2 regions of the Paenibacillus sp. 1SOY10 genome follow, and region 2 is predicted to be linked to the other one. Evidence: predicted binding sites of a transcription regulator. Region 2 holds the regulator's gene; the other holds the start of a gene.
What was found. Region 2 encodes NrdR, which represses ribonucleotide reductase genes. Its sites were predicted from a motif close to AACACNATATATNGTGTT; they were not measured.
Positions count from the first base shown of each region.

Region 1: the regulator NrdR is predicted to act here: its motif matches at 5,756-5,773, upstream of nrdD (anaerobic ribonucleoside-triphosphate reductase).

Region 1 is NZ_JBXENK010000008.1:15,619-31,134, reverse strand. It holds gene AC1VOR_RS17220 (LysR family transcriptional regulator) at 1-86, shown strand, start outside; gene AC1VOR_RS17215 (histidinol-phosphatase) at 152-961, shown strand; gene AC1VOR_RS17210 (GNAT family N-acetyltransferase) at 1,190-1,765, opposite strand; gene AC1VOR_RS17205 (DUF1361 domain-containing protein) at 1,762-2,511, opposite strand; gene AC1VOR_RS17200 (MGMT family protein) at 2,655-2,969, shown strand; gene nagZ (beta-N-acetylhexosaminidase) at 3,010-4,368, opposite strand; gene AC1VOR_RS17190 (LOG family protein) at 4,396-4,974, opposite strand; gene AC1VOR_RS17185 (hypothetical protein) at 5,044-5,583, opposite strand; gene nrdD (anaerobic ribonucleoside-triphosphate reductase) at 5,814-8,000, shown strand; gene nrdG (anaerobic ribonucleoside-triphosphate reductase activating protein) at 8,002-8,514, shown strand; gene AC1VOR_RS17170 (CPBP family intramembrane glutamic endopeptidase) at 8,610-9,443, opposite strand; gene AC1VOR_RS17165 (YfiT family bacillithiol transferase) at 9,461-9,982, opposite strand; gene AC1VOR_RS17160 (DUF4269 domain-containing protein) at 9,986-10,621, opposite strand; gene AC1VOR_RS17155 (VanW family protein) at 10,623-11,447, opposite strand; gene AC1VOR_RS17150 (extracellular solute-binding protein) at 11,625-13,253, opposite strand; gene AC1VOR_RS17145 (carbohydrate ABC transporter permease) at 13,299-14,219, opposite strand; gene AC1VOR_RS17140 (ABC transporter permease) at 14,235-15,158, opposite strand; gene AC1VOR_RS17135 (pullulanase-associated domain-containing protein) at 15,500-15,516, opposite strand, start outside.
Region 2 is NZ_JBXENK010000001.1:1,064,997-1,080,512, reverse strand. It holds gene AC1VOR_RS04990 (fumarate hydratase) at 1-928, shown strand, start outside; gene pnpS (two-component system histidine kinase PnpS) at 931-2,736, shown strand; gene AC1VOR_RS04980 (response regulator transcription factor) at 2,892-3,617, shown strand; gene AC1VOR_RS04975 (methyl-accepting chemotaxis protein) at 3,772-4,968, shown strand; gene pstB (phosphate ABC transporter ATP-binding protein PstB) at 5,395-6,150, shown strand; gene phoU (phosphate signaling complex protein PhoU) at 6,169-6,828, shown strand; gene polA (DNA polymerase I) at 6,971-9,628, shown strand; gene mutM (DNA-formamidopyrimidine glycosylase) at 9,670-10,512, shown strand; gene coaE (dephospho-CoA kinase) at 10,538-11,134, shown strand; gene AC1VOR_RS04945 (lytic transglycosylase domain-containing protein) at 11,131-11,694, shown strand; gene AC1VOR_RS04940 (alpha/beta-type small acid-soluble spore protein) at 11,763-11,984, opposite strand; gene nrdR (transcriptional regulator NrdR) at 12,121-12,588, shown strand; gene AC1VOR_RS04930 (phosphate ABC transporter substrate-binding protein) at 12,798-13,751, shown strand; gene pstC (phosphate ABC transporter permease subunit PstC) at 13,835-14,737, shown strand; gene pstA (phosphate ABC transporter permease PstA) at 14,734-15,516, shown strand, end outside.

The DNA of each region.
Region 1 (15,516 bases), on a different contig from region 2:
CCAGTCGGTACATCAACTCGGCGATGCAGCAATTTTTGGGCGACCTTAAGGGCATGCCCGAAACCAACTTTATTAGCTCCGAATAACATCAAAGGAAAGACGGAAAGTTGGCTCAACCATCCTGTGTTAACAGAAAGGAGTTCTTCTTCCTATGAAATTCGATCTCCATACTCACCATTTCCGCTGTGGTCATGCGGATGGCAACATTCGCGATTACGTTGAAGCCGCCATCGCCGCTGGCCTGTCAGTCATCGGAATCAGCGACCATACCCCCTACTTCGGCAGTCCGGAAGATCGCCCTTTCCCACGAATCTCCATGGGCAAGCAAGCCTTTGCCGGATACGTGGATGAGGTGCTGAAGCTCAAGAAGGAATTCGAAGGTAAGATCGACGTCCTGCTCGGCATCGAATCCGATTTCTTCCCCGAGCATGCAGAAGTATACAGAAATACACTAAATCAATATCCGTTCGACTACATTATCGGCTCGGTGCACAGCGTAGGCGGAGTCAGTATCTTCAACGAGAACCGCTGGAAGGGATTAAGCCATGCTGAGAAGATAGCTACCAAGGAAGCTTACTATGAATTAATCGGACAATCCGCGCGCAGCGGCATGTTTCAGATTCTTGGACATATCGATGCTATGAAAGGCAATTATCCCGAGTTCACCGAGATTCCGGCTGAAGCTGCCATTGATCGGGCACTCCAGGTTATTGCGGAGAACGAGGTAGCCATTGAGATCAATACCTCCGGAAAAACCAAACGAAGCGGCGGCTGGTATCCAAGCGATGCCATACTGGAACGAGCACTGCACTTCGGCGTGGAAGTCACCTTCGGCTCCGACGCCCATATTCCGGCAAGGGTAGGAGATGAACGCGAGGACGTTGCCCGGCGCTTGAAAGAGATTGGCTTTCAGGAATGGGTGTACTACAAACAGCAGCAGAAGGTTACCGTACCTTTGTAGAGGTTGTTCAAAAAGTCGTCCGGTACGAAGCAGTTCGAGAAGTAAATTCGATTTTTTGAACTCGTACTTGAGACTAGACTAAGAAGACAAAAAAAGAGAACCCGTGCCGTCATGCACCGGGTTCCAAGAGAAAATATATATTCAAAAGGGGGTCATGTAACAAGTGTACCCTCTTTCTATTAGGGTTTGATCACAGCTATATTTCATTTATGTAACAAAACCTATCACTTAGATTTCATAGTCCATCCGCTCCGCGACATAATGGCGTAATTCCGCGATAGTTCCTTTGGCTGCATGCCGCGTAGCTGCTACCCTTACACCGTCGTATTGCAAGCCACACTTCTGCAAGACTCGCTCCGATGCTGGGTTGTCCACGCTACAGTCCGCTTCGATTCGCAGTAAACCGAGCGTACCGAAGCCGAATTGCACCACATTTTGTACCGATTCCGTAGCATACCCCCTATTCCAATATGCGGGTGAGACAAGATAGCCAAGCCGAGCCTTACGCCCCTTCTCAGTCCAATACTGCAAGGAGCACAACCCGACTAGACGACGATCTTGCTTGGATTCGATAACAAAATGAAGATCGCGCAGAGTGCGATAAGAATCTTCGAAGTAGCGGTACAGGCGTCCGGGAAATAGCGGGTTGCCTCCATGAGAGAACAACGTGAAGGCGCGAACGGCCGGGTCTGCCAGACAGTCATACAACGCCTTGGAGTCCTCTTGAACGAGCCTTCGCAACAGCAAACGCTTGCTCTCCAATACCGGAAATTCGCTTCGTAACCGCTCCTTCAATTCCGTCATGCTTCCTCCCTTTGCTTCCATGGTAACAGAGCGTTCCCGCTCACTGCGGAGAACCCGTAAAGTAACACGTGACAAAACAAGGTAATCAAAAAAATCCACTTGCAAAAGCCTATCGCATGCGCCAGGTTCGCCGAATCTGTCATATAAAGAAGGGTCTCCTTCACCACGTGCTTGGGGGTTCTCAGAACGTCCCAGCTATTCCAGCGAATAAAACGTCCTAGGTAAATGCCAAAGCTGCTTAGCAAGAGCACTCCAACAGCGAATACCCAGCCGGCAACATGTCCCCAAGCTCTTTGAACCAGTCGCTGTACCGAAGCCAGCGATACCGAGCCAAGCGCAAGCCCTAACAAAGCTACAAAGAACAAGATGAACAGGTGATCCCAGAACAAGTTCTCCTGCCAGAACCTCACCTGTGAGCTGATCGGATAACGCGCAAAGGGATGCAGCATATCCGTAATCATATAAGCGGCATTCGGGTAAAAGAACAACCACATCAGCCCGGTAGGGATGCCCAGAAGCCATCTCCCTGTTCTTGAGCCCAGCAGGCTGATCCCATCAAGTGCAACCGCCAGTCCCAATGGAATCCAGGCCAAAAACGTGTTCCAGATCAGGAACAGATAAGGCGGTCTTCCCCCATCCGGCAAACGGGTACTGACCACATAGTTCATGGCGATGACCGTTATGATAAATAGAAAGCCGTACAGATACGCTTTCCCAGGGTAACCAAGCTGTTGCCATTTTTGCAAATCTTGTACCTCCCGTCCCATTCGTGTATCTCTGATAATGGTACGATTCGGTCGTCAGGATAGTTACGCCCTCGTCACGATTCCGTGGGATATGGTATAACACAAAGAGATAGATTGCGACAGATCGCAAGGAGGAATCATCGATGCAGCCATTTACCGAAAGAGCTCTGAAGATTATCGCAGCCATTCCCCCGGGCAAAGTGATGACTTACGGACAAATTGCCGCAGTAGCAGGTAGCCCCCGAGCCGCCAGACAAATCGTACGCATCCTGCACAGCATGAGTGCCAAATACCACTTGCCTTGGCATCGTGTAGTTAATGCCGCGGGCCAGATCGCCCTGCAGGACGAAGAAGGCTATCAGGAGCAGATTTGGAATCTGGAGGCAGAAGACATCGAGGTGCTGCCGAACGGGCGAATTGATCTCACCCGTTATCAGCATCACCCCGAAGCTTTATGACAGCTTTATGACAGCTCTATGAACGCCACCTGAAGCAGATTCATTTTAGCTTATACTCCTGCAGCAGTCCGCGAATATCCTTATTTATTTGCTCGGGATCAGGACCCTTCGCCGCTTCATTGTCAAGCTTGTATTTACGCTTTAACTCCAGGATACTGTAAACGCGCTGGTCTAGCATATCAGGTGTAATCTGTCCTTCATCCACCGCCTTATGAATGGCCTGAAGCACCTGCTTACCCTTGTCATAATCATGTCCTACTAATACGATATTTCCCCCGGCCTGAATAAACTGCACAGCAGCTTCTCCAATATCATAATGCTCCGTGATGGCGCCCATGGTCATATCATCAGAGATAACGACTCCGGTAAAACCTAACTCCTGCCTAAGCAAATCATGAATGGTGACCTGCGAGAACGATGCGGGATGGTCGGGATCAAGCTTGGGAAGCAGCAGGTGGGCAATCATGACCACATCTGCCCCCTCATCAATCGCCCGAGTGAACGGAATCAGCTCCAGTTCCCGCAGTCTGTTCAGGTCATGCTCCACAACCGGCAGACCAAGATGCGAGTCAACCGAAGTATCGCCATGCCCTGGAAAATGCTTAACTACCGGAATCACACCTTGCTCGCGAATCCCCTTCATGACAGCAATCCCCATTTGACTCACAATGTCCGGTTTGGTGCCAAAGGCACGATTCCCAATCACCGGATTATTCGGGTTGCTGTTCACGTCCAGCACCGGGGCGAAATTCATATTTAACCCGAAATCGCCTAGCTCTCGTCCTAGAATACCTCCGACTTGCTTGGCCAATTCCTCACTGCCTGCATCACCGATCTTGCGAGCCGTGGGCAAGCCGTCGAATTCCTGGGGCATACGACTGACCTTGCCACCTTCTTCATCTATACTCAGAAGCAAAGGAATCTGCGCATGCTCCCGGTTAAGCTGCTTCAAATCATTAAATAAACCAAGTGCTTGCCTCACATCTTGGATGTTATCCTTGTAGAAAATAAATCCCCCGACATGGGCCTCCTCAATGAAGGAACGTACGGTTGCATCCGGCGTTGTCCCCTCCAGACCAAGCAGAACCAATTGCCCAATCTTCTCCTCGGTGCTCAGCTTATTCAGCCATTGTTCCACTGAATCAGACGAGGGAGAAGCAGTATCATCGGAGCTGTTCGCATTTTCCGAATTCCCCGGTGGCTCGGATGGCTGTCCTGGACTGGATTCCCCTGTGTTCTGTTCACTGTTCGCCCCACCAGAGTTGGCCTCTTGAGGAAGCTCTCCTGAGCTTTGGGAGCCTGGAGAACACGCCGTGGCCAGCACAAGGACCATTAGCAGGCAGAACACGATTCGACCGGCATGATTTGGCCTGGTTTGTGGAATCATATTTGAGCGCATATGAATCGCCTCCTGTTCATTTCTGTATTACGCCTGTTGCTTCCATTTTGCCTCTGCAATGGACGGAATAAAACTCTCCATAAGTTGCAGCAATACTCCGGGGTCCTCCGCACGTTTGAGTAACGACCTCTGTTCAGCTTGAACAAATCCGGCATTCACACAAGATTCCACCAATTCGATCAGCGGGTCATAATACCCCTTAACATTCAGTACGCCCACCGGCTTCTGGTGAATACCGATCTGGAGCCAGCACAGTACCTCAAATAGTTCTTCCAGTGTACCGAAGCCGCCAGGCAAAGCGATAAACCCATCAGCCAATTGACTCATGGTTGCTTTGCGGGTATGCATATCCACCACTTCAATGAATTGAGTGAGCCCCGGATGAGCCTTCTCCCCGTGAATCAGGCCGGAGGGCATCACTCCAACGACCTCGCCGCCTGCGCCCAGCACCGCATCAGCAACCGCTCCCATCAATCCGTGCCTGGAGCCACCATAAATTAACCGGTAGCCGCGCTCGGCCATCACGGCCCCCAAATTTCCCGCCTGAATACGGTATTGCTCATCATCCCCATACCGGGAACCGGCAAATACGCAAATGGATTTCATCCTCTGCCCCTCCTTCGTCCATAGACCTTGTGATTGCCTATTGCTTCCCCAAAGGTTGTACCTGACTTCTCACTGTTCCTTCTCTTGCACAGTACCCGCAAGCTCCCAGCGGTGTGCGAATTTCTGTAGCCTCGGGTGGAGATCCGCTGGTTCTTGTGTCAATAATAAACGGACCTTGGTAATCCATTCCTCAAAGGAAAAGAAAGAAGCAAATTGATTGGCTACCTCCGGCGTCAAATATATGAAATGCGGGGCAGGATATTTCTCCGTCAAATGACGAAGCGCCGTATCCATGGGCGTATATTTCTTACGCTTGCCTTCCCATCCCTCGACACTAACGGAAGAGGAACCGCGCTCTCGCTTCCACTCATGCAAGCGGTCTTCCCGGCGGTAAAAGACAGACACGGGCTGCTTCGTCATTCTCCGTACTGTCTCCTCATGTAGCGGGTACAGCACTAGCTTCACGAATTTGCGGGCCGCAGCCTCGGCAGCCGCAAGTTCCAAATCGGTCTCCTCCATGTGCTCAAAGGAATCATAGAAGATTAACGTGCCTCTAGGGTCTGCCACCGGGGGTTCATAGCCAAAGGGCACCTGAATATTTTGTCTCAAGCTGAATATCCTCCTTGAAGAGTCACCTTAATATGTGCTTTGCTTGAGATTTTACCATAAGTCCCCAGTCCAATTCAGCCTGCTACTGTAAAAATTCCAGAGGGATTCCACCATACTAACCCTGTCCCAAATCTTCTAGAATAAAAATGAATATGAGTAGGATCACATTTTTTAAACTATATATTGTGCTATACTCACGAAGCACAACAATATATAGAGGGTGATTGAATATGATAGTCTTAAAACGTGACGGGTCCGAAGTACCCTTCGATCAACAAAAAATTATCGATGCAATCTGCGCAGCCATGAATAGCACAGAGAAGAAGATTGACATGGACGTTGCGCAGAAGGTGGCCGATAAAGTTACCGCCAAAATCTCCAGGCTGGAGAAGATTGATATTGAGCACATTCAGGACGAGGTGCAATCCGCCTTAATGAACAGCCGCCGTAAGGATGCAGCCGAGGCTTATATCGGCTACCGCGAAATCCGTACTTTGAAGCGGCGCGAACGCAGCAGCCTGGACAAGAAGGTGCTGGGCCTTCTGGAGCTGACCAATGAAGAGGTACTCAAGGAGAACTCCAATAAGGATGGAGCTACGATTCCTACCCAACGTGATTTACTGGCAGGTATCATGGCCAAGGACTTCGCGCAAACCTATATGATTCCCAAACGTGTGGTAGAGTCGCATAATAACGGTAGCCTGCATTTCCATGATCAGGATTACAGCCCCTACTTTCCCATCTACAACTGTATGCTCATTGATCTTAAGGGTATGCTGGAGAACGGCTTCAAGCTGGGGAATGCGCAGATTGAGACTCCTCGCTCCATCACAACAGCGACGGCCATTACAGCACAGATCATTGCCCAGGTCGCCAGCCATATTTATGGTGGGAATACGATTAACGAAATTGATAAAATTCTGGCTCCTTATGTGGCCAAATCCTTCGCCAAGCACTATGCTAACGGGCTGAAGTGGCTGTATTCGCTGGATCAGAAGACGATTGCCGAACTGGAAATGGATATCGCTTACGACAATCAGAGCTTACACGAACGTTTTCCGAAATGCTTCGATTACGCGAAGGAACTGGCCGAGAAGGAAACCTTCGATGCCTTCCAGTCGCTGGAATATGAGATTAATACTCTGGTGAGCGCCAATGGACAAACCCCGTTCAGTACGTTTGGATTTGGACGCGGACTCTCCTGGGAGGAACGGCAAATTCAAATTGCGATTCTGCGGAACCGAATTCGCGGACTGGGCAAGGACGGGAAGACGCCTGTATTTCCAAAGCTGATCTTCGGGTTGGAAGAAGGGGTTAACCTTCATCCGGGTGATCCCAACTACGATATCAAGCAACTGGCACTCAAATGCAGTACGCTTCGTATGTATCCAGACATTATCTCCGTACCGAAGGTGACTTCCATTACCGGGTCCTTCAAATTCCCAATGGGCTGTCGTTCATTCTTGGGTGTATATGAAGAGAATGGACAAGAACTGCATGATGGACGCTTTAATATGGGTGTCGTGACGGCGAACCTGCCTCGCTTGGCCATTCAAGCCAAGGGCTCTGAAGCTGAGTTCTATCGTCTGCTCGATGAACTGCTGGATGTATGCAAGGAAGGCTTGATGTACCGGATTGAGCGCCTGCGGGGTGTTAAGGCCAAGGTTGCTCCTATTCTTTATATGGAAGGTGCAGCAGGAAGTCGTCTACAACCCGAGGATACGATCGATCATTTGCTGATGAACGGCCGGGCCAGCATTTCGCTAGGTTACATAGGCATTCACGAGACCGTTCTGTCGCTGTACGGGCAGCATATCTATGATGATACCAAGCTATGGCAAAAGGGACTGGACATCGTTCGCTACCTGAGTGAACAAACAACGCAGTGGAAAGATGAGACCGGGTACGGCTTCAGCTTGTATTCCACCCCGGCGGAATCGCTCTGCTATCGATTCTGCAAGCTGGACGAGGAACGTTTTGGCGTGCTGGATGGCATCACTGATAAAGGCTATTATACGAACTCGTTCCATCTTGATGTGGCCAAGAAGGTAACTCCTTTTGAGAAGATTGAGTTTGAGAAGGAATATCCTGTTCATGCGAATGGCGGTTTTATCACCTATTGCGAATTCGACTCGCTCGTGCAAAATCCGGAGGCACTGGAAGCCGTATGGGATTATGCCTATGAACGCGTACCTTACTTTGGAACTAATACTCCAACGGATAAATGTCTGGAGTGCGGCTATGAAGGTGAATTCGAAGCTACTAGCAGTGGGTTCGAGTGTCCGAATTGCGGCAACCGCAATCCCAAGACCTCCTCGGTCATCCGTCGTTGCTGCGGCTATTTGTCCGAACCAAGCCAACGCCCGTTCAATGAAGGCAAACAGCGGGAAGTGTTAGCCCGCGTTAAACATATGTGACATGACCATGTATATAGCGGATTATAAGAAATTTGACGTGCTGAACGGAAGAGGCCTGCGTAATTCCCTGTTCGTCTCCGGCTGCACTCACCATTGCAAGGGTTGCTTCAATGCAGCTAGTTGGAACTTTAATTACGGTTTTGCTTACACGGCAGAATTCGAACAACAGGTTATTGATGATTTGCGAATTCCGGATATCCGGGTGTCTGGCCTTTCCCTCCTGGGCGGAGAGCCCTTTCAAAATGTGGACGGACTGCTTGGTCTGGTTAAGCGTGTACGCAAGGAATGTCCGGACAAGAACATTTGGGCGTGGTCGGGTTATACCTTTGAGGAGCTTGTAGCTGACTCCGCCCGTCAGGAATTACTGTCTCATTGTGATGTGCTCATCGATGGCAAATTTGTGCTGGAGCAGCGGAACCTTAAGCTGAAATGGCGAGGTTCGGAGAACCAGCGGGTGCTTGACGTGCAAGAGAGCCTGCGCCAGCAAGCTGCGGTCCGGCTTCATCCCGAATAACCCCTAAGACAAGCCATGGCTTCGGGGTTTAAAATCAAAAGAAGCTTCCCGCCTTATGTGATAAGGACGGGAGGCTTCTTCTTTGGATATAAGAGTTATCGCCCAATGCGGGGCAAGCGCTCGGATCTCTGATGTATACGCAGCACGAGTAGGCAAGCCAGCAAAAGGATAATCGTCGTTAGCAGGCTTCCTTCTGCACCAAAGCTCCCGCCAGAAATAACCGGATGGCCTTGTACTTCCGAGGTCATTAAGGAGCCCCCTTCCGTACCGGAAACCGCGAGTCCGAACACATTCCCTTGTACAAAGTTCCAAGTCAGGTGAAAGCCAATCGGAAACCATAGTCCCCCCGTGATCTCTCGGGTCATTGCAAAAAAGATACCCACGAGAAATATATTCAGCAGTGGCAACGGTGTTGACAGAATACCCGGATTGCCCAGATGCAGCAGGGCAAACAATAGGGAGGGAATCCACACCGCTGCACGTAAGCCGTAACGGTGTTTGATTAGTCCTTGCATATATCCTCGACACAGCAGCTCTTCGCTGATGGCAACAAAAGCAAAAACGATGAATTGAATACCAACCAACCGCCAGGTTCCGGCGTCACCATGGACGGAAATAATCTGTAATCCTCCCAAGGCCCAGATGCTGGCAAAGCTTAGCGTAATCAGTCCCACTCCCGTCAGCATGCCTAAGCCAGTATTCACAGCCATCCGAGGCTGTCGCAGTCCCAGCTCCCAGCGATACCTCCGTTCAAAGATGGCGTACATGATGAGTGGAGCCCCAATCATCGCTATATTTGTCACAAGTTGCCCACTCCAGCCCATCTGTCCGCCTGAAATCGTCAACAGCGTCGATCCCACCACCACAAGCACAACAAATATAAGCACAGTAAGCAGTATTTTTCCCAATATCCCAAACGCTTGCTTCATCTTCGCTCTCCCATTCCTTAAATATGTAGCCGGTCCCGTAAAGAGGTAATATGCGCCAGATGATGATTGCCATGCCAAGCATAATTGCCTAAATTATAGGCCAGGCTTGTGGTCTGTTCTGTACCTGGATGGAAAAACGACTTCTCATAATCGGCATCACTTAATGACTCTAGCAAAATCACCCATCGATGATGCAACGTCTCCAGCAAAGACAAAGAAATCTCCACTCCGGCCCGGGAATCAGCCAACTCAGCCCATCGGTCTTCGTAATAAGGCCGAATGGTTGGTATATCCTCCGTTAATGCCAGCTTGAATCGGATATAAGCGTTCATATGGCTATCGGCCACATGGTGTACCACCTGGCGTAGGCTCCAGCCGCCTTCCCGGTAAGCCAAGTTCAGTTGTTCTTCGCTCAGTCCCGCAACAGCCTCTCTCATTCTGGCAGGCAAAGCAGCAATCTCCTTGATCCATGCCTCCCGCTGGGCCGGTGTCACAACACCTTCGAATTCAAACAGGCCAATCGGATATCTAGGGTCCATTTGCTATTCCTCCTCTTTATTGAGTGGATTCATTATACTCCTTCTGGGTCGTGGTTCATACTGGCGCTTCTCCCTACATTCCTTCTCCCTGATCCACAAGCCTAACCGGGTATCCTCCCAATCCGCCATATCCAACAAGGTTTGATAAGGATCGCCGGCGAGACCGAAATATTGGGCGAAGGCCGGTTCGGTCTTGAGCCCGTTTATCTTAAGCTGGCGTATAGCTTCTAACGCCTCGGTACCTGCCATCTCCAGCAGCCGATGCTCGATGATCATATGCCGGTAGGCATTCTGCTTCGTTACTGTAAGCGGTTGGCCGAAGATTTCGAACCAGAACCCACCATAGCTGAACCCCGCCACCATTCGCGGCATACCAGCAACTACCTTGCTGGTACGGCTATACTGGTCACAGGTTCCAAAGTACCTCTCTAATACCAAAGCAAAGGATTCAGCATCATGTACTTCGCAAATGATATCCAGATCGCTTGCAGGAATATCAATATTCAGCGGTATTGTTCCGGCCAATACAGGTTCATATGGGGCCAACTTTTCCATAACCTGTAATTCCTGCATTACCCGGTAGGCCCTTTGCTGGCGATCATTCCCTTGCTCCAAGTAATCTAACTTTAAAAAATTCATCCTAGCTACCCTCCTCATTCCCGTTGCCCGCCTCCAGGAAGGGCTGATACATCATCAGTGCATGATTCTCCGTAATAGGTTCATCTTGAACCAGTTCATTGGCTATGTTGTACGTTTTGCGACGAATACAATTATGTCTGGTGTATCCTCCCCAATACTCCTGGGTCATTCGATGATTGGTTTCATAAACACAATAGTAATAGGCTGGCTCTTCCATAGAGCGCCACTCTCCTACCAGATACTCGGAGGTCAAATCTAGCTTAAGTTGGTAGGGATATTCGGTAGGATTGTATATTTGCAAATCAAGATAATTATAGGCGCAGGTTGCCCCGCTACCGAAGGGCTGGGTTCTTGCTGCATCAGGGAATACGTCATAGCTGTGGCGATGCCGCTCTGTCACGATTAACGGAGTATGCAAGGTCATCCAATATATCAAGTTCGATAACTGGCATAAGCCTCCCCCTGTCCCTGGCTTGAACCCTCCATAGAACAATACCATTCCCTTAGCATAGCCTTTTCTCTGTGTCGGCTTGCCAATTAAACGCCAATAAGAGAACGTCTCTCCAGGTTGAAGGATAATCCCATCTAGTTTGGGAATGGCTAATCGAAGGTTGGTAATTTTGCCGTACTGGAGCTCCATATCCACGTCCTTCAATCGGCGCAATAGCGGGGTTTCGTGCCTGAATACGCGATGGGGCAGGCTCTTAATTGATTGCTGACGGGCATAAGCTACACCGCCTAGCAACCATTTCAGATACCTTTTATATGTAAAATATTGCTTTCCTACCAAAAGTCTCAACGCTGAACGGGGAACTGGTTTGAGCATACAACATCACCTTTCATCCCTGTTTTCCTCTATTAAACTTTAGTTCGCCGTCCCTCTCGCCCATCCCTGCCTCGTAAATGCACGGATCGTTAATCACAGCACACTACCTACGGCGAACGATAAAAAGCAAAAAAGCCCCGCCGCTCTCCAGTAAGGAAGTGACAGGGCCTATTCGTATTAATCTACACTCATATAACGGTTATAAGCATCCGTGCGAATTTTCATCAGCTTATCCAGCCCCATGTCGTTGAGCTTCTTCACGTAAGCATCCCAACCTTCTTCGATGCCGCCCTTGGTCACCCACTGAGCGCGCAGCGCAGCCACATAGCTATCGATGTCTGTCGTCAGCGTTGGCAGCTCCTGGAATTCCTCAGCCGTGTACATGACGTTAGGGAATGGGTCCGTTACGTATTCGCTGCCGAGCTTATCAATTTCCAGCTTCAAGCCGTCCCCGGCCTCCTTGTTCAACACGATCTTCTCTTCGAAGGCCGGGCTGACATATTTCGGACCAAAGTCACGCAGCGATTGCTCCCAATACCAAGCATCCGCGCTGGTTCCTTCTGGCGGGTCCATTAAAGTGTAAGTACCATCATCGTTCTTCTCAATAACTGTTCCAATCGCGCCCCAGAAATTTTGAATGCTTGCTTCATTTGTATAGAACTGGTCCGCCCAACGGGCAGCCACTTCCGGAAATTTGCAAGAGCTCGTAATCAGCATTTCGTTACGGTTAAAGCTCATGCCATTGGGATTCCCCGGATTATAACGTTTCCCATCTGGTCCGGCAATCGGTGGAATCATCGCATATTGATCACTCCATTTGCCAAATACGGCATCCGGCGTCCATTGGTTGCTGAAGCCAACAATGGCTGCATCCGCATTTTGCTGTTTGGCCGAGGTCATCGTAGCATCCTGAGTGAATAGTTCCTTATCGATCAGCCCCTCCGTATACAGCTTGTTAGCAAACTTCAGCCCTTCCTTGTATTCCTCGCTGACTGGATAGAACACCGGCTGGCCATCCTTCACCAACATGCTATTGGCGTTGATGTCAGTAATACCGAACGGATTCAGAAAATCCGGGGCCAGCCCCGTTTCTGTATACGGGATTTCGTCCGGCTTGCCATTGCCATTCGGGTCTTGCTCCTTGAACGCTTTTAGCACGTTATAGAGATCATCTGTCGTGTCCGGGAGGGGTAGCCCCAGCTTATCAAGCCATGCCTTGTTAATAACCGGCTGGTTTTTCGTTTTTGGCCGGGAAGGCAGGCGGGTCGGTAGAGAGTAAATTTTGCCGTCCGGGAAGGTGCTAATCTTCTTTAGCTCAGGTGTTTCAGCCATCGCTGCCTTCAAATTCGGCATATATTGATCGATATAGTCATCCAGTGGACGGAAATAGCTCAAATTATTCACGATATCCGAATCGGAGAAAGTCTGGTTCCCCAGGATGATATCAGGCAAGGTGCCGCTTGCCAGCATAATGGATTTCTGCTCGCTCCAATCGTTGGAGGAGACCACCTGCCACTCAATTTTCACATGGGTACTGGCCTCCAGATCCTTAAGCCACTGATTTTGGGTAAAGGTATCGCCCATATTACCCCAGCGCATGGTCAACACTTTTAACGTCACCGGCTCAGTTACGATAGGGAGACCTTCTTGATTGAAGTTTTCCGTTTCGCCTTGCCCCGTATTGCCTGTGTTGCCCGGATTGGCAGAACCGCCACTTCCGCAACCCGCTAATCCCAGTGCCAGCGTAGCTGCAAGAATCAAGGACATCCATTTCCCAGGCGAGAATTTTCCTGCCTTCTTGTTCATTTGAATTCCCCCATATGTTTGTAGTGAAGTTGCCTAGCATTCAGACTAACTCTTAACGGCGCCAATCATCACCCCCTGATTAAAGTATTTCTGTACAAAGGGGTACACGCACATGATCGGTACCGTAGCGATGATTATGACAGAATAGCGCATCAGATTGGCCATCCGAAGGGCAATTTGGGCTGCCTCTCCGGTCCCCATCCCCGATTGCATCTGGTTAGTTATCAGGATATTGCGAAGAATGAGCTGGAGCGGGTGCAGGTCCGGATTCTTTAAATAAATCAAGGCATTAAAATAGGAGTTCCAATAACCTACCGCAATCCATAAGCCCAGTACCGCAATGATTGCCTTGGACAACGGCAGCACGATTTGAGCAAAATATCGCAGATTACCACAGCCATCCAGTTGGGCCGCTTCCCACAAGTCCTCGGGAATACTGGACTGGAAGAACGTTCTCGCCACGATGATATCATAGACGATGACCGAGAAGGGCAACACCATAACCAGAAACGTATCGTACATATGAAAATCACGAATGGTCAGGAAGGTGGGGATCAAACCTCCGCTGAAGAACATGGTAAAAATGAAGAACAGCGAGAGAAATTTTCGCCCCACCAAATCCTTGCGAGATAACGCATAGGCCGCACAGATATTGACCAATAGTCCAATGGCCGTGCCCACTACGGTGTATAATATCGTGTTGCGATAGCCAATCCAGATATTCTCATGCTTGAACAGTTCCTTGTATCCGTCCAGCGTGAAACCCTTGGGCAGTACCCAGACCTGACCCCCCGCGACCGCTGACGGGTCACTGAAGGAAGCGATTACGATAAAATATAACGGATACATTAACACGATCAGAAACAAGACCGCAAAGATATACAGCAGGATATCCATCACTCTATCGGATGACTGAGGATGAGTCTTCCCTGCGACGGGACGCACTACCGGATTTACGGAGTTCATCGTTTTTCTCCTCTCTTACCAAAGGCTATTCTCGCTGAATTTCTTGGAAATCTGATTGACGAGAATAAGCAGCATGAAGTTAATAACGGTGTTGAACAGGTTGACAGCCGAGGAGAAGCTATATTGGCTACTCAGCAGCCCGATCTTATAAATGTACGTAGACAAAATCTCGCTTGAGGTGATATTCAAGTCATTTTGCATCAAATACACTTTCTCAAAGCCTACCCCCAGCAGGCCGCCTACCCGCAGAATTAACAAAATAATCGCCGTTGGCATCAGCATCGGAATATCAATATAACGTACCTTATGCCAGCGGCTGGCTCCGTCTACCGTTGCTGCTTCATATAAGCTTGGGTCCACGGTAGACAATGCCGCGATAAAGATAATGCTGTCCCAGCCTACATGCTGCCAGACGTCCGACCAAACATAAATGCTGCTGAACCATCCGGCTGACCCGATCAAGTCGGGGGCCTCTCCACCAAATAGCTTGTATAAATTACCGACCAGCCCTGTGCTTGGCGAGAGCAAAATCAGCATCAGTCCCACCATCACGACGGTTGAGATAAAATGCGGCATATAGGAAACGGTCTGGAAAAAGCGGCGGAAGCGGCCCGCCTTCATCTGATTCACCATCAAAGCCAGTACGATGGGAATCGGAAATGTGGCAATGCTATACAAGCTGATAATAATCGTATTCTTTATCGTTGTTGAGAACTGATAAGAATTGAAGAACTTCTCAAAATGCTTGAACCCCACCCAGGGGCTCCCGTTAATGCCAAGCGCCGGGCTATAATCCTTGAACGCAATCAGCACGCCGTACATCGGCTTATACGCGAAGAGCAGCGTCAGTATCACTGCTGGCAGCAGTAGCAAATACAGTCCACTGTTCCGCTTGATTTGCCCCAGGGTCCGCCCCAGATGAGAAGCACCCGATTTCATGACATCCCCTCCCTCTTTTTTTTGTATATATCCTCCTGTTAGATGTCTGCCGCTTGCCCCCTTAGTATAGCGCCCGCCCTTGGGCGATTATCGGACCAGAAGCAGTCGTTAACCGGACTTTTTCTCGTCGGCTCGGTATTGGCTTGCTAGGTACAAAGCAGGAATTGACGGAAACAGGACCAATTCTGGCACTATCCGGACCAAGGAGGCATAAACGGGAAAAAGCCGCCCACACCCTCAGTACGTTGAAAATACTCAACGTGTTGAAGAAGTGTGAACGACTTCATAAAATTACTACCTATACGGTTTAGAGCAACCACGAAGGCCTGCTTAACGCCCTGTTATTGTGTGAACACCT
Region 2 (15,516 bases):
ATTTCGCAAAGTGGATGATACGAACCCTAATTCCGAGTTGAACCGGTTGGAGAAGTATGTGTTGGAAGCAGCCAATCAGCTCGGCATCGGTACGATGGGTTTTGGCGGCAAGGTGACCTTGCTTGGTTGTAAAATAGGAGTTATGCACCGTCTCCCAGCGAGCTTCTTCGTGTCGGTTGCATACAATTGCTGGGCTTTCCGCCGTCAAGGAGTAACTGTGGATGCATCCACCGGAGAGATTCAGGAATGGTTATATGAGCGGGGAAGTGACGTCCCTATTGATACAGTAGCAACGGATGGGCAAGCTGCAAAGGTGGATGCTTCAAGCGACCTGACCCCCTCTTCCAGCCGGGAGATCGTCCTGCAAGCGCCGGTGAGCGAGGAGCAGATTCGCCAGTTGCGCGTGGGCGATGTCGTCATAATCAAGGGTGAAATGCACACGGGTCGTGATGCGCTTCATAAACACTTGATGGAGCACGATTCACCGGTGGATTTGAACGGAGCAATTATTTATCATTGTGGACCCGTTATGCTCAAGGATGAGGAAGGCTGGCATGTGAAGGCTGCGGGGCCTACGACCAGTATTCGTGAGGAGCCTTACCAAGGCGATATTATGAAGAAATTCGGTATTCGTGCCGTGATTGGCAAAGGCGGGATGGGGCTCAAGACACTCGCTGCACTCAAGGAGCACGGTGGCGTATATCTGAATGCGATCGGTGGAGCAGCACAATATTATGCTGAGTGCATCAAGAAGGTGAATGGTGTCGACTTTATGGAATTTGGTGTTCCAGAGGCGATGTGGCATTTAGAGGTTGATGGATTTGCAGCTATCGTAACCATGGATTCCCACGGAGACAGCTTGCATGAGGGCATAGAGAAGGATTCGCTGGGCAAGCTAGCCACATTTAAGGAAGCGGTGTTCAAATAAAGATGAAGACTTTTCGTACGCGGCTTACCCTGATTTTGATGGGACTATTGGGCGTATCCATGCTGGCGGCCGGCATTATCATGGCCCAGATGTTTAAGGATTCGCATATACAGGCACTGGAAGAGAACATGGCCCGTGAGATTAATTTGCTGGAGGCGACGTTTGCATTCGTCCCGGTACAAGGGAACCCGGACGCGTACTTCTATTATGAAGAGCAGGCTACCAAGCTAGAGGAATTGACGGACTCCCGGGTGACGTTCATAACCCTCGAAGGCACGGTGTTAGGAGATTCCGGGGTGGATTCCGAGCGGATGGATAACCATGCACACCGCCAAGAGGTAGAGTCGGCCAAGGATGGAGTGATCGGTAGCGCTATCCGTTATAGCGACACCATCGGGGAGAACATGTTGTATGTGGCTGGCCGGGTAACCTCAGACCAGGGCTTTGACGGATATATCCGGCTCTCCATGAGCCTGGCTGCGGTCGAGCAAGGACTAGCCAAGGGTTGGGTCTGGATGTCAGGCGGCCTGCTGGTACTGTTCCTGATTGCGGGGCTGGTCAGCTACCGGGTGGCGGCTGGCCTGACCAGGCCCCTTGAGCAAATTACCCGTGTAGCTCACCGCATCTCCAAATTTGATTATGATGCTCGGGTCAAGCTTAACCGCAATGATGAGATCGGCCAGCTTGGACTAGTCATTAACGGCATGGCCGACAGTTTGCAGCAACAGCTCAAACGTATTAGGGATAATGAGGGCTTGATGCAGAGCGTGCTGGCTAACATGACCGGAGGAATCTTGATGCTCGATGAATCGGGCAAGATTGCCTTGATTAACCGGGAAGCGGAGCGGATCTTGCATATGCGCGGTCGTCAGCTCCTGGGGAAGCCTTATCAAGAAATCAAGCGCAACTATGAATTCACTAAATTCATGGAGGATGGGATTGGACACAAGGAAGCGGTTCAAGAGGAACGTGCCGTATATGATCCTGAGGAGAAAATATTGCTGTTCGACAGTGTGCCGATGTTCGAGGATAATGGCGACTACCGGGGGATGCTATTCCTGCTTCAGGATGTCACGGAGATTCGCAAGCTGGAACGGATGCGTAGCGAATTCGTTGCCAATGTTTCCCACGAACTTAAGACACCGATTGCGGCGGTTAAGGGCTTTGCAGAGACTTTGCTGGCTGGTGGGGTCAAGGATGAGGAGACGGCCCGTTCGTTCCTGCAAATTATTTATGATGAGGGAGATCGGCTTAATCGGCTAATCGGGGATATCCTCGATCTCTCCAAGATTGAATCCAAGCGAACGCCACTGGAGTATGCCCCGGTGCAGCTTAAGGAATTGTTTGACAGCGTGTATGAGGTGCTGTTACCTGCGGCCAAGAAGAAGCTGATCAGCATGTCTCATGATGTGCCAGAGCATTTGTTCATTGAAGGGGACGAGGACAGGCTGCGTCAAATCTTCATGAATCTGTTGTCCAATGCGATTAGTTACTCGCTGGAGGGTGGCAAAATACAGGTGCAAGCGGGAATTATAAGTGATGGGGACGAGGAGAAGGTACGCTTTGTCGTCAGCGATACAGGCATTGGCATTCCTAAGAAGGATTTGCCAAGGATATTTGAACGATTTTACCGGGTGGATAAGGCAAGATCGAGAGGGTCAGGCGGGACAGGGCTTGGTTTATCGATTGTCAAGCATCTGGTAGAGCTGCATCGGGGAACCATCCGGGTGGACAGCAAAGTGGGAGAGGGAACGACATTTGAATTAGAACTCCCCTTGATGCATACTTTAGATGATGATCATGAATAGGTCTTCAGACAAACTTTGGGATACGTACAAACATGTGTAAAATGATTTTTAAAAAATTTTACACCGGGTTAACAATGCCGTGATATGCTGAGCTTGTCATCAAGTGATATTGGTTCATAAATATGAACTTGTACCGCAAACAAATGGGGGGTACTATGACACAGCGTTTACTGGTTATAGAAGATGAACCGACGTTATCCAGACTTTTATCGTACAATTTGACGGGTGAAGGTTATGAAGTTGTCGTAGAGGATCATGGACAATCGGGCTATGAGACTGCATTGCATCAGGAGTTTGATTTGATCTTGCTCGATTTGATGCTGCCGGGCATGAATGGTTTTGAAATTATGTCCAAGCTGAGAAGTGAGGGAGTAAGTACACCGGTCATTATTCTGACGGCCAAAAATGCCGAGGAAGAGGTTGTACAGGGACTCAAGTCCGGTGCGGACGATTATATTACCAAGCCGTTTGGCGTTGCTGAACTGTTGGCCCGGGTAGCTGCGGTGCTTCGTCGCTCCAATGGACAGGAAGAACGGGAGAAGCCGGTCAGTCAAGAGAACTCGCAGATTGCACTCGGAGCCTTGACTATTTTTCCAGAGAAATATGAGGTCACTCTAAATGGTGAAGGCATTACGCTAAGACCGAAGGAATTTGAAGTGTTATTATATCTGGCCCGGAAGCCAGGAGTAGTCATGACTCGGGACGATTTAATGAATGCTGTATGGGGATTTGACTATATCGGCGGACAGCGGACCGTTGATGTGCATGTCAGTTCGTTGCGGAAGAAGCTGGAGCTTGATCCGCAGTCGGTACACATTGATTCTATTCGCGGTGTCGGCTATAAGCTGGTTGTTAACAAGAAAAAAGCGCCCATCATTTAGCAATTGATGATGGACGCTTTTTTTATTTGGAACCGGCGCGTGAATAAACAGTTCATTTTACATAGGACTAAAGCACCGAAAACATTACCCGAATATTTCCCCACTATGATTCTAATATGTAGGCTAACGTATAGATATGGGGGAGTGGTCAGAATTGGATAGTCAGGCCATGGCGTTGCTGGAACGTTCTGTAGAGGAAGACAATGAGACCTCGCCGTGGAATGGGGACAGCGGCGTGTTACAGGGGACTATTGCCGATGCGGCGATATTTCAATCCGGGGGTTCTAATATCGACGTACGGGCTTTCTGCCGCGATGTACCGGTGATTGCGCCGGAGGATTCTTGCCGAAGTGTGCTGCAGTTGTTCAAGAAAGATCACGATTTACCGTGTATTGTCACTTGTGATGATCATTACAATCCTGTGGGCCTGTTGATGCGGGATCAATTCTTCCGCAATCTGGCGGGAAGATTTGCCGCCGATTTATTTTATGATCGTTCTTCCGAGCATTTCGCGGTACGTAATCCGTTGGTATGCGAATTGGACACACCTGCTGGAGACTTGCTGGATGCGGCATTGAATCGGGAGGGCCTGCGATTCTATGACTGCTTGATTATTGTGGACCAAGGGCGGTTCTACGGAATTATGACGGTCCAGGATTTAATGTTATTATCCCGAGAACTACAGCGCGAAGCGGATGAATCACGTCGTATGACCGTTCGGGAGAGCCGTGAGCGCGTCGTGGAGATTGAACAGTCTATTGTTCAAGTGTCCGAGTCGGCCCAGCGGAGTCTAGACGAATCGGGAAGAATGAATGGCTTGTCGGCGGAGGGCAGAGCCGAGCTTGAAGCGGTGAAGGCATCCTTTGCCCGTGTGCTGGAGATGACCCGATACCAGGAGACGCAAATGGGGCAATTGCTGGAGCGCATGAAGGAAATATCTTCTGTAGCATCACGAATCCATGGACTTGCCGATCAAAGCGGGATGCTGGCGATGAATGCTTCCATCGAGGCAGCTCATGCCGGAGAGCATGGGAGGGGTTTTGCGGTGGTAGCTTCGGAAGTTCGCAAGCTGTCGCTTCAAACCAAGAATTTCTCGGAGGATATCGGTACGACCTTGGATGTTGTTGAAAAATTAATTCAGGAAACGGCGGGGACGGCCTCTTCCACGGCGGGAGAGATGGAGCAAAGTCATCAACGCGTCGGGCGTGCGGATGCAACCTTCGAAGCGCTGGTTGGATCGGCCCGGGCCGTAGAGTCGAGAGGACAGGAAATGTGCCAGTCCTCAGAGGAAGCCGCGAAGCGCACGAAGACGGTGTTACATGAATTGCAACTGTTGGAACAAACGGAATGATATTTTACATGCAGTTTACAATTTCACTCATTTTGTTTTACACAAGTGGGCTAAAATAAATATTATATTTCTTCTTTCTATGGCTGTTTTGGAGCATACTAATTTTAAAGTGCTAGTTCAAAAAGTCGGGTTTACAGGACCGAGAAGGTTGGATGAAGCCAGGGACTGAGTAGCGGAGCGTAGTCAGATCTACGTGAGCAACGGAAGGCCCGGCTGAATTCAAGATTCGATGCCGAGTTTACTCCTCGAACAGCTACGTTCTGGGAAGACTACTTTTTAAACAACCTCTTATAGCTGAAGCGCTGGCACGGGTTCGCTTGGAATGGCGGGTACCGTGCTTGAAGTTTGTTAGCGCTCTCCATGTCACTTCATGCGCCTCGAGAACTGAAGGACGGCAAGGATGCTTATTTGTGAAGGAGAACTGAGATGAGCAACATTATCCAGATTAAGAAGCTGAATTTGTATTACGGGCAATTTCATGCGTTAAAGGATGTTTTTTTGGATATTCCGGAGAGAGAAATTACGGCATTTATCGGCCCCTCCGGCTGCGGGAAGTCTACACTCCTGCGTACTTTGAACCGGATGAACGATATGATTCCAGGCACGCAGATCGATGGATCTGTGGAAATTGCCGGTTCGGATATCTATGGCGAGGAAGTACAAGTGGAATCGTTGCGCAAGCGCGTTGGCATGGTCTTTCAACAGCCGAATCCTTTTCCGAAGTCCATCTATGATAATGTGGCCTATGGTCCTCGCTTGCATGGTATTAAGAATAAGAAGGTCCTGGATGAGCTTGTGGAGAAAAGTCTTCGTCAGGCAGTATTGTGGGACGAGGTGAAGGATTTTCTGAAACGTTCGGCACTTAGCTTGTCGGGCGGACAGCAACAACGCCTTTGCATCGCACGCGCTATTGCGGTGCAGCCGGATATTTTATTGATGGATGAAGCAACTTCAGCGCTGGACCCGATCTCCACCTTGAAAATTGAAGAATTGGTGCAGCAATTAAAAGATAGTTATACGATCGTCATGGTTACGCATAACATGCATCAGGCGGCTCGTATTTCGGGACGGACCGTTTTCTTCCTTAATGGGGAGATCGTGGAGGCCGATCATACGCAAAGGCTGTTCTCTACGCCGCGGGATTCACGCACTGAAGATTACATTTCCGGTCGTTTCGGATAACGAGGAGGTTGCTGTTGTATGATTCAACGTAAGGAATTTGATGATAATCTGGAGGAACTTCGCCTTTTGCTCAGACAAATGGGGACGCATGTCGAGGAAGCTTTGACGGGGGCCATTGAGGCTTTACAAACACTGGATTCGACCAAGGCCAAGGAAATTGCGGCCCGTGATGTTGAACTGAATCGGTTGGAGGAGCAAGTCATGGATATCGGTTCACGTCTGATTGTGACGCAGCAACCTGTAGCCAAGGATTTGCGCCGAATTATCGTGGCGTTCAAAATCTCCAGTGATTTGGAGCGTATGGGCGATTTGGCCATTGATATCGCCAAGGTCACCACGCGCTTGCAAGGCGAAACCTTGATCAAGCCGCTGATTGATATTCCCAAGATGACCGAATTGGTTATTCTGATGTTGCGCGAATCCTTACAATCTTATCTGGATGAAAATACCGATTTGGCTTATAAGATGGCGAAGGACGACGATGAGGTGGATCATTTGTATAGCCAGATGATTCATGAGTTGTATTCGTTCATGTCGAGCAACAAGGATTCCTTGCAGCAGGCGATGTTGCTTACTTTAGTAGGTCGTTATATTGAACGAATCGCCGATCATGCGACCAATATTGGAGAGTGTGCCGTTTACCTGGTAACCGGACATCGTCCTGACTTGAACCAATAGTTACCACTTGGGCTACATAACGGCCGCCGCTTGCAAAACTGCAAGCGGCGGTCGTTTTTTGTGTTGAAGCGCATCCGGTGTTTTTGACAGGGGGCTTTGTGTTATCATAAGACAAGGTACAAATTTGTGGACGAGGTGTCGTATGGAAAAATTGATACTTATAGATGGCAACAGCATCATTTATCGGGCGTTCTTTGCGATGCCGCCGCTGACCAATTCAAGCGGAATGCATACGAATGCCGTATATGGATTTACCAACATGCTGCTGCGGCTTATTCAAGAGGAGCAGCCTACGCATATCCTTGTTGCTTTTGATGCGGGCAAGGCAACGTTTCGACATGAGTCGTATCAGGATTATAAAGGTGGACGGGACAAGACTCCGCCCGAATTGGCAGAGCAATTTCCCATGCTGCGCGAACTGCTGGAGAGCTTCGGGATTTCCTGGTTTGAATTAGCCGGTTATGAGGCCGACGATATTATCGGGACGCTGAGCAAGCAGGGCGAAGAAGCCGGATATGATGTACTGGTTGTCACCGGGGATAAGGATATGCTGCAAGTGGTGAGTGACAAGGTCAAGGTAGCCCTGACCCGTAAGGGGGTTAGTGAAATCGAACCTTACGGTCCTAAGGAAATTGAAGATCGTTACCAACTTAAGCCGCTGCAGATCATTGACCTGAAGGGCTTGATGGGAGATACTTCGGATAATATTCCTGGCGTACCTGGTATTGGAGAGAAGACAGCACTTAAGCTGCTGCATCAATATGGCTCCGTTGAGGAAGTGCTGTCCCATCTGGACGAACTTAAGGGCAAGATGAAGGAAAATCTGGTTAATCATGCTGAAGACGCACGCCTGAGCAAGGAACTTGCGACGATCTTCCGTGAGGTTCCCGTTGAACGTTCGTGGGACGATATGATATTTGCCGGGATTACCGAAGAGAAGGCGGTTCCTTTGTTACGCAAGCTGGAATTCAAGTCCCTGATGGATCGGCTGTCCTTTGCAGCCGGTGCGGGAGAGATGGAGGGTACGGCACAGGAACTGGCGGATATTTCCGTAATCATGGTAGACGAAGCTAACCTATCGGAGCTTATTGTTAACCTGCCGAACGTTGAGGGGATGATTGTAGAATCTCATGGAGAGAATCCACATCACGCTGAGTTAATGGGGATTGTATTGTCTACTGCGGATCAACAATACTTCTTGTCAGTTGACGTGCTTAAGCTTGAGGAAGCTAAGGAAGTGCTGACCTGGCTGGCGGACGACGAAATTCCCAAACGTGGGTATGATCTACACCGGGCCGATCTTGTATTGTTCTGGCAAGGTATTGCCTTCGGCGGCGCTGAGCATGATATCCAACTTGCTGCTTATCTGCTTGATCCGACGGAGAACGACCAGACGATTAATGGTTTGGCTACCAAATACCGCTTGCCCACGGTGCCTGCCGATGATGAGGTCTATGGCAAGGGAGCAAAATTCAAGTTGCCGGATACGGAAGAACTCAGCAGGCATTTAGCCCGCAAAGGGGATGCGCTGCTGCGAATCTTGCCGCTTCAACGAGAAGAGCTTGAGAAGAATGAGATGCACCGGTTATTCTATGAAATGGAAATGCCGTTATCCCGGATATTAGCCGATATGGAGAAGCAAGGCGTGGCTGTCAACCGGGAAGCTCTCAAAGAGCTTGGCGTTGAATTTGAAGCACAGATTGGCAAACTGGTAGCCCGGATCTATGACATTGCTGGACTCGAATTCAACATCAATTCGACCAAGCAGTTGGGTGAAATCCTGTTTGATAAGTTAGGTCTGCCAGTGGTCAAGAAGACCAAAACGGGGTATTCGACCGATGCCGAGGTGCTGGACAAACTTGCTCCTTATCATGAGATCGTTCAATTTATTTTGGAATATCGCCAATTGGCCAAGCTCCAGTCTACTTATGTGGAGGGGTTATTGAAGGAAATCTCGACGAAGACGGGCAAGGTGCATACCTATTTCCGTCAGACGATTGCCGCGACGGGCCGCCTGAGTAGCCAATTCCCTAACCTACAGAACATTCCGATTCGTCTGGAAGAAGGCCGTAAAATTCGCAAGGTATTTGTTCCGTCTGAGTCAGGCTGGTCCATTCTGGCGGCTGACTATTCACAAATTGAATTGCGGGTGCTGGCCCATATTTCAGGGGATGAGGGCTTAAGAGAAGCGTTCTTGCATGATATGGATATTCATACGAAGACAGCCATGGACGTCTTTGGGGTAGGCCCGGATGAGGTGGACAGCAACATGCGCCGCTCCGCCAAGGCAGTTAACTTCGGGATCGTGTATGGTATTAGCGATTATGGGTTATCGCAGAATTTGAAAATTACCCGGAAGGAAGCCGCACGCTTTATTGATCAGTATTTTGATGCTTTCCAGGGCGTTCGTCGTTATATGGACGAGATCGTGAAGGAAGCCAAACGGGATGGATACGTCAAAACATTGCTGGAGCGCCGCCGTTATTTGCCAGAGATTAACGCCTCCAATTTTAACCTGCGTTCTTTCGCGGAACGTACGGCAATGAACACCCCGATTCAGGGGAGTGCGGCTGATATCATCAAGCTGGCCATGGTACGTATGGATGAGACGATGCGCAAGCATAACCTGAAGAGCCGTATGCTACTTCAGGTGCATGATGAATTGGTATTTGAAGTGCCACCGGAGGAACTGGATTTAATGAAGCAGCTTGTACCGGAAACGATGGAGAAAGCCTTGCCATTGTCCGTTCCGCTCAAAGCCGAGGTATCTTGTGGCTTGAATTGGTACGAAGCCAAGTAAGTTCCCTTTCAATAATATTACAGTATTAGAGGTGTCAAACCATGCCGGAATTGCCGGAAGTCGAGACAGTCAGAAGAACGCTGACCCAGTTAGTGGTTGGCAAAACCATTGAAGCCGTGCAGGTATTGCTGCCGCGAATTATACAGCGTCCGGATGATATCCGGCGCTTCGAAACCGAGTTGACCGGCCATACCATCACGGAGATTGGACGGAGAGGCAAGTTCCTACGCATTATTATGGATGGCGTGGTGCTTGTCTCCCATCTACGGATGGAGGGCCGTTATGGCGTGTATCCGGCCGATGAACAGGTGGAGAAACATACCCATGTTATCTTCACCTTCACGGATGGGACTCAGCTTCGCTATAAGGATGTCCGCCAATTTGGAACCATGCATCTTTTTGCAGGCGGAGAAGAGCTGAAGGAGAAGCCCTTGTCCAAGCTTGGCCTGGAGCCGCTAGACGGAGACTTTACTTTAGAAGCCTTTTGCCAGGTTATCTCCCGGCGTAACACCAAGATCAAGCCTGCACTACTCAATCAAGAATATATTGTTGGTTTGGGTAATATTTATGTAGATGAAGCCTTGTTTCGGGCGAAAATCCATCCCGAGCGGCCAGCCAGTGCGCTCTCCTCTGAGGAATTGGGGGCTCTCCATGCGGCTATCGTGTCCACTCTGGAAGAAGCGGTGGCGGCTGGTGGCTCGTCCATCAAGTCCTATGTCAATGGACAAGGGGAGATGGGGATGTTCCAGCATTCCCTGCAAATTTATGGACGAAAGGGAGAGGAATGTCGGCGCTGTGGTCACCCGGTGGAGAAATCGGTGGTTGGAGGCCGGGGAACTCATTATTGTCCGGCATGCCAGACCCTCGCTTCTCTGACAAGCTAATCCAATGTGTGAGGTGTAATCCGGGATGAATATTGGATTGACCGGAGGAATTGCTACCGGCAAAAGCACGGTATCCCGAATGCTGGCCCAGCGGGGCGCGGTAATCATTGATGCTGATATCATCGCCAGAGAAGTGATGGAGCCGGGACATCCGGTGCTGGCTGCTGTGGCTGAATGGTTCGGACAAGCCATACTGCAACAGGACGGTACACTCAACCGGAAGAAGTTGGGGGAGATTATTTTCTCACAGCCTGAGGAACGGAAAGCTTTGGAGAATTTGACCCATCCTGCCATCCGGGCCGAGATGAAAAGGCGGATAGCACAATGCGAAGCTGCCGATCCCAGACAACTGGTGGTTGCCGATATTCCGCTGCTGTACGAATCGGGGCTCGAGTCCTTATATAAAGAAATTATGGTGGTATATGCACCCAGAGAAGTGCAGAAGTCTCGATTAATGTCTAGAGATGGGCTGACGGAATGGCAAGCCGAGCAACGATTGAACGCCCAGATGGATATCGAATTGAAGAAGGAGAGGGCGCATATTTTGATTGATAATAGTCAAGGATTGGCACAAACAGAGCAGCAGATTGAGCGTTTTTGGCGGGACAAGGTTCAAATATGAGTTGGCTTCGCAAGAAAAGGGTGCTGCTTTTATTGTTTCTTGGGTTTACTGTTCTGCTGTTCTTTAATTCTACGTGGTTGTCGTTGTTTTACCCGATCTATTATAAGAGCGAAATTCGCCAACATGCCCAGGTGAATGAGCTTGACCCTTTTATTGTGGCGGCCATCATCAAGGTGGAGAGCAACTATAAGCCGGGAGCCGAGTCGCGGAAGGGTGCGCTGGGTATTATGCAAATCATGCCGGATACGGCGAACTGGGTCATTGAAATGGCCAAGCTCCCGGAAGCCTCACTGGAGGAAATCCGCAATGAGACAGAGACGAACATAGCTATAGGCAGTTGGTACTTGAAATCGCTGTCTGACCAGTTTGAAGGCAATCAGATTGCTATGATCGCAGCTTACAATGCGGGACCCACCAATGTGAAGAACTGGTTGAAGAGCGGAAGATGGGATGGCCGGCTGGAGACGTCAAAGGATATTCCGTTTGGTGAGACGCGGCACTATGTGCAGCGGGTGACTCATTATTACAAGCAGTATTCAGATATCTACGATGATTTCTAAAGACCTCATTCATAAGAAAAAAGCATCAACAGCGAATGATCGCTATCGATGCTCTTTTCATACCGGCATTATTTGTATTGACCTGCCAGTTGTTGTTCGGCGATAGTTACCAGACGTTTCGTAATGTAACCACCGATCGAACCGTTTTCGTAAGAAGTCAGGTTGCCGGCATATCCGTCTTGTGGGAAGGAGATGCCAAGTTCCTGAGCGATTTCATATTTCATTTGATCCAACGCTCCAGAAGCTTGTTTAACCACCAGATTGTTCGAAGAGTTATTGTTTTGGGCCACGATTGTTCACCTCCTTGCGGTTGGTAACAGTATTATGTGCCTGGACTATCGACTTCATTACGAAATTGTGCAGTAATTTATTGGTATTATTTTATAATAGGTGTGAGCATTGCATTTTGAAAGGAGGAAGGCTAGCTTGAGATGTCCGTATTGCGACTATTTTGGCACGAAGGTTCTTGATTCAAGACCCGCAAATGAGAACCGTTCCATTCGCCGCCGTCGGGAATGTGAGAAATGCAGCCGCCGCTTTACTACCTTTGAAATGGTCGAGGAGATGCCCTTGATCGTCATCAAGAAGGATGGCAGTCGTGAGGAATTCAGCAGGGAGAAGATGTTGCGTGGGTTAATCCGTGCTTGTGAGAAGCGTCCTGTATCGGTAGAGCAGTTAGAGTCCATAGTATCCGAGGTGGAGCGCTCGATGCATTCTGCTAATGCTGAAGTGGAGAGCCGGGAGATTGGTGAATTTGTTATGGAACAGCTATATCCTGTGGATGAGGTGGCTTATGTCCGCTTTGCTTCAGTATATCGGCAGTTTAAAGACATTAATATGTTTATGAAGGAACTTAAGGGGCTATTGTCCAAAAACACGGAGACCGATAATTAGTACAGCATATCTGTCCACAGTTATAGAAACAAAATGTAAACACTTCTCGCGAAAATGCGAAGGAGTGTTTATTTTTTTGCGTTAATGCGAAAGTTACATGATATAAAACTGTTTATCATTTTACACAAAGTTTACAAAACGAAAACACGGGATTGATCTTTGATCCCTATAATCAAGTTGTAAAACAAATAAGGGGGATACCTAAGACAATGAAAAAGAGTATGCTTTTGGTTTTGACTTTGGTACTGAGCTTGACACTGGCCGCATGTGGTCAAAACACTGCAGCGCCAAACAACACTTCCGGATCAAACGGCGGATCCACGAATGAAGCTGCACCAAACAATGCAGGCGGTGAAGAACAGAAAACATCAGATTTGTCTGGATCTCTTCTGGCAGTAGGCTCTTCGGCCCTTCAACCATTGGTAGATGAAGCTTCAAAGAAATTTATGGATGCAAACCCTAACGTTTCTATACAAGTTCAAGGCGGCGGTAGCGGTACTGGCCTGACGCAAGTATCTGGCGGACAAGCTGATATCGGTAACTCCGACGTATTTGCTGAAGAGAAGCTGGATGAAGCTGCTGCGGCTGAGCTGGTTGACCATCAAGTTGCCGTTGTAGCTATGGCTGCTGTTATCAACCCAGACATCACGGTTGACGACCTGACCAAAGATCAATTGGTACAAATCTTCACGGGTAAAGTAACGAACTGGAAAGAAGTTGGTGGCCCGGATCAAGCGATCCAAATCATCAACCGTCCTTCTAGCTCCGGTACTCGCGCTACATTTGAGAAATACGCTTTGGGTACAAAAACAGACGACCTTCCAGGTTCGATCCAAGAGGATTCTTCCGGCACAGTTAAGAAGCTCGTTGGCGAAACACCGGGAGCCATTGGATACCTTGCCTTGTCCTACCTGGACGATAGCGTTAAGGTTGTCAAATACGAAGGCGTAGAAGCCAACGAAGAAAATGTAACCAACGGTAGCTATCCAGTATGGGCTTACCAACATATGTACACGAAGGGCGAGCCAAACGAAGTGGCTAAGGCATTCCTGGACTTCATGATCTCTCCTGAAGTACAAGATAACGATGTAGTAGAACTTGGCTACATTCCGGCAAGCAAAATGCAAGTTAAACGTGATGTTGACGGCAACATTACGAAATAAGATTACGCGACAAACATCATATTAGCAGGATAAGAGGCGGACCATTCTGCCTCTTTCTGTGCTGCTGCAAAGGGAGAGGTTTCATGGCTCAGTCCGGCGGAAGAAAAAAAGTACAGCCGCATATCATAGAGGAATGGACCGGTAAAATATACGCTTCATTGTGCATCGTGTTTCTGGTTGTGACAATCTTCTCGATGGTTTATTTTGTCGCAACCAAAGGATTAAGCACCTTTTTTCAAGACGGGATCGCATTTGGTGAAATATTTGGGAGCGCGAATTGGAAGCCGGAAGGAGTGCCGCCGATTTATGGGGCGTTACCGTTTATCATCGGTTCCTTTAGCACTTCCTTGCTTGCAGCCTTGATTGCTGCTCCGCTAGGCATTTGCGCAGCCTTGTTCATGGTTGAAATCATGCCTAAATTTGGTAAGAAGTATCTGCAACCGGTAATTGAACTGTTAGCAGGTATTCCTTCGGTTGTTTACGGCTTTGTTGGCCTCAGCGTGATCGTTCCTTTTTACCGGGATATCTTCCCGGGACAAGGCTTGGGTATCATGGCAGGGGCAACTGTATTATCAATCATGATTCTGCCGACCATTACATCGATCGCGACGGATGCGCTTGCCGCATTGCCTCCCGGTTTGAAAGAAGGCTCTTACGCTTTGGGAGCCACCCGTTGGCAAACCTTATCTCGTACAGTTATTCCTACAACCTTGCCGGCGTTGATGACTGGCGTTGTGCTTGGGATGGCTCGCGCCTTCGGCGAAGCTCTTGCCGTGCAGATGGTTATCGGTAACGCTCCGCATATTCCTAGCTCACTCTTCGAATCAACTTCTACGCTGACCAGTGTCATTACGCTGAGTATGGGGAACACAGTCATGGGCACTACGCCTAATAATGTGCTCTGGACACTGGCGTTGATTCTGATGATGATGACATTTGTCTTTGTCTTTGTCGTCCGTTGGCTTGAAAGGAGAGCGAAGTCATGAGTCCAAGAGTAGTAGACAAAATCGCAACGACCGTCATCGTCCTGTTAGCCAGCGTAATTGTGCTCATTATGGCAGGTTTACTGGGATTTATCCTGTACCGGGGACTGGGTCATATCAGCTTTGATTTCCTGACTTCTCCGCCACAAACCATTAAGGCCGGTGGGGGGATTGGTCCGCAGTTATTCAACTCCCTATTCCTATTAGTGCTTACGCTCATCATCACCATTCCGCTGGGACTGGGTGCAGGAATTTATATGAGCGAATACGCCAAGCCGGGCAGAGTAACGGACTTTATTCGATTAATCGTCGAGGTGTTGTCCTCCTTCCCATCTATTGTCGTGGGCTTGTTCGGTTTGCTCGTTATCGTCAATTTATTTGGATTTGGCTTCTCCCTGTTCTCAGGTGCCTTGGCATTGACCGTATTTAATTTGCCGCTGATGGTCCGGATAACCGAACAGGGGATGGCCAGTGTGCCGCAGGCCCAGAAAGAAGCAAGTCTGGCGCTAGGCCTCTCGAAGTGGAAGACGATCAATTCAATTATGCTTCCAATTGCTATGCCGATTATCTTGACAGGAACGATTCTGGCAGCCGGCCGTGTATTCGGCGAAGCCGCCGCCCTGTTGTTCACAGCGGGTATGAGTAGCCCAAGGCTTGACTTCGGGAACTGGAACCCGTTCAGCCCGACGTCTCCGCTTAATCCGTTCCGTCCGGCAGAGACGCTGGCCGTGCATATTTGGAAGATCAATTCTGAGGGGCTGGCTCCGGATGCTCCGGAAATC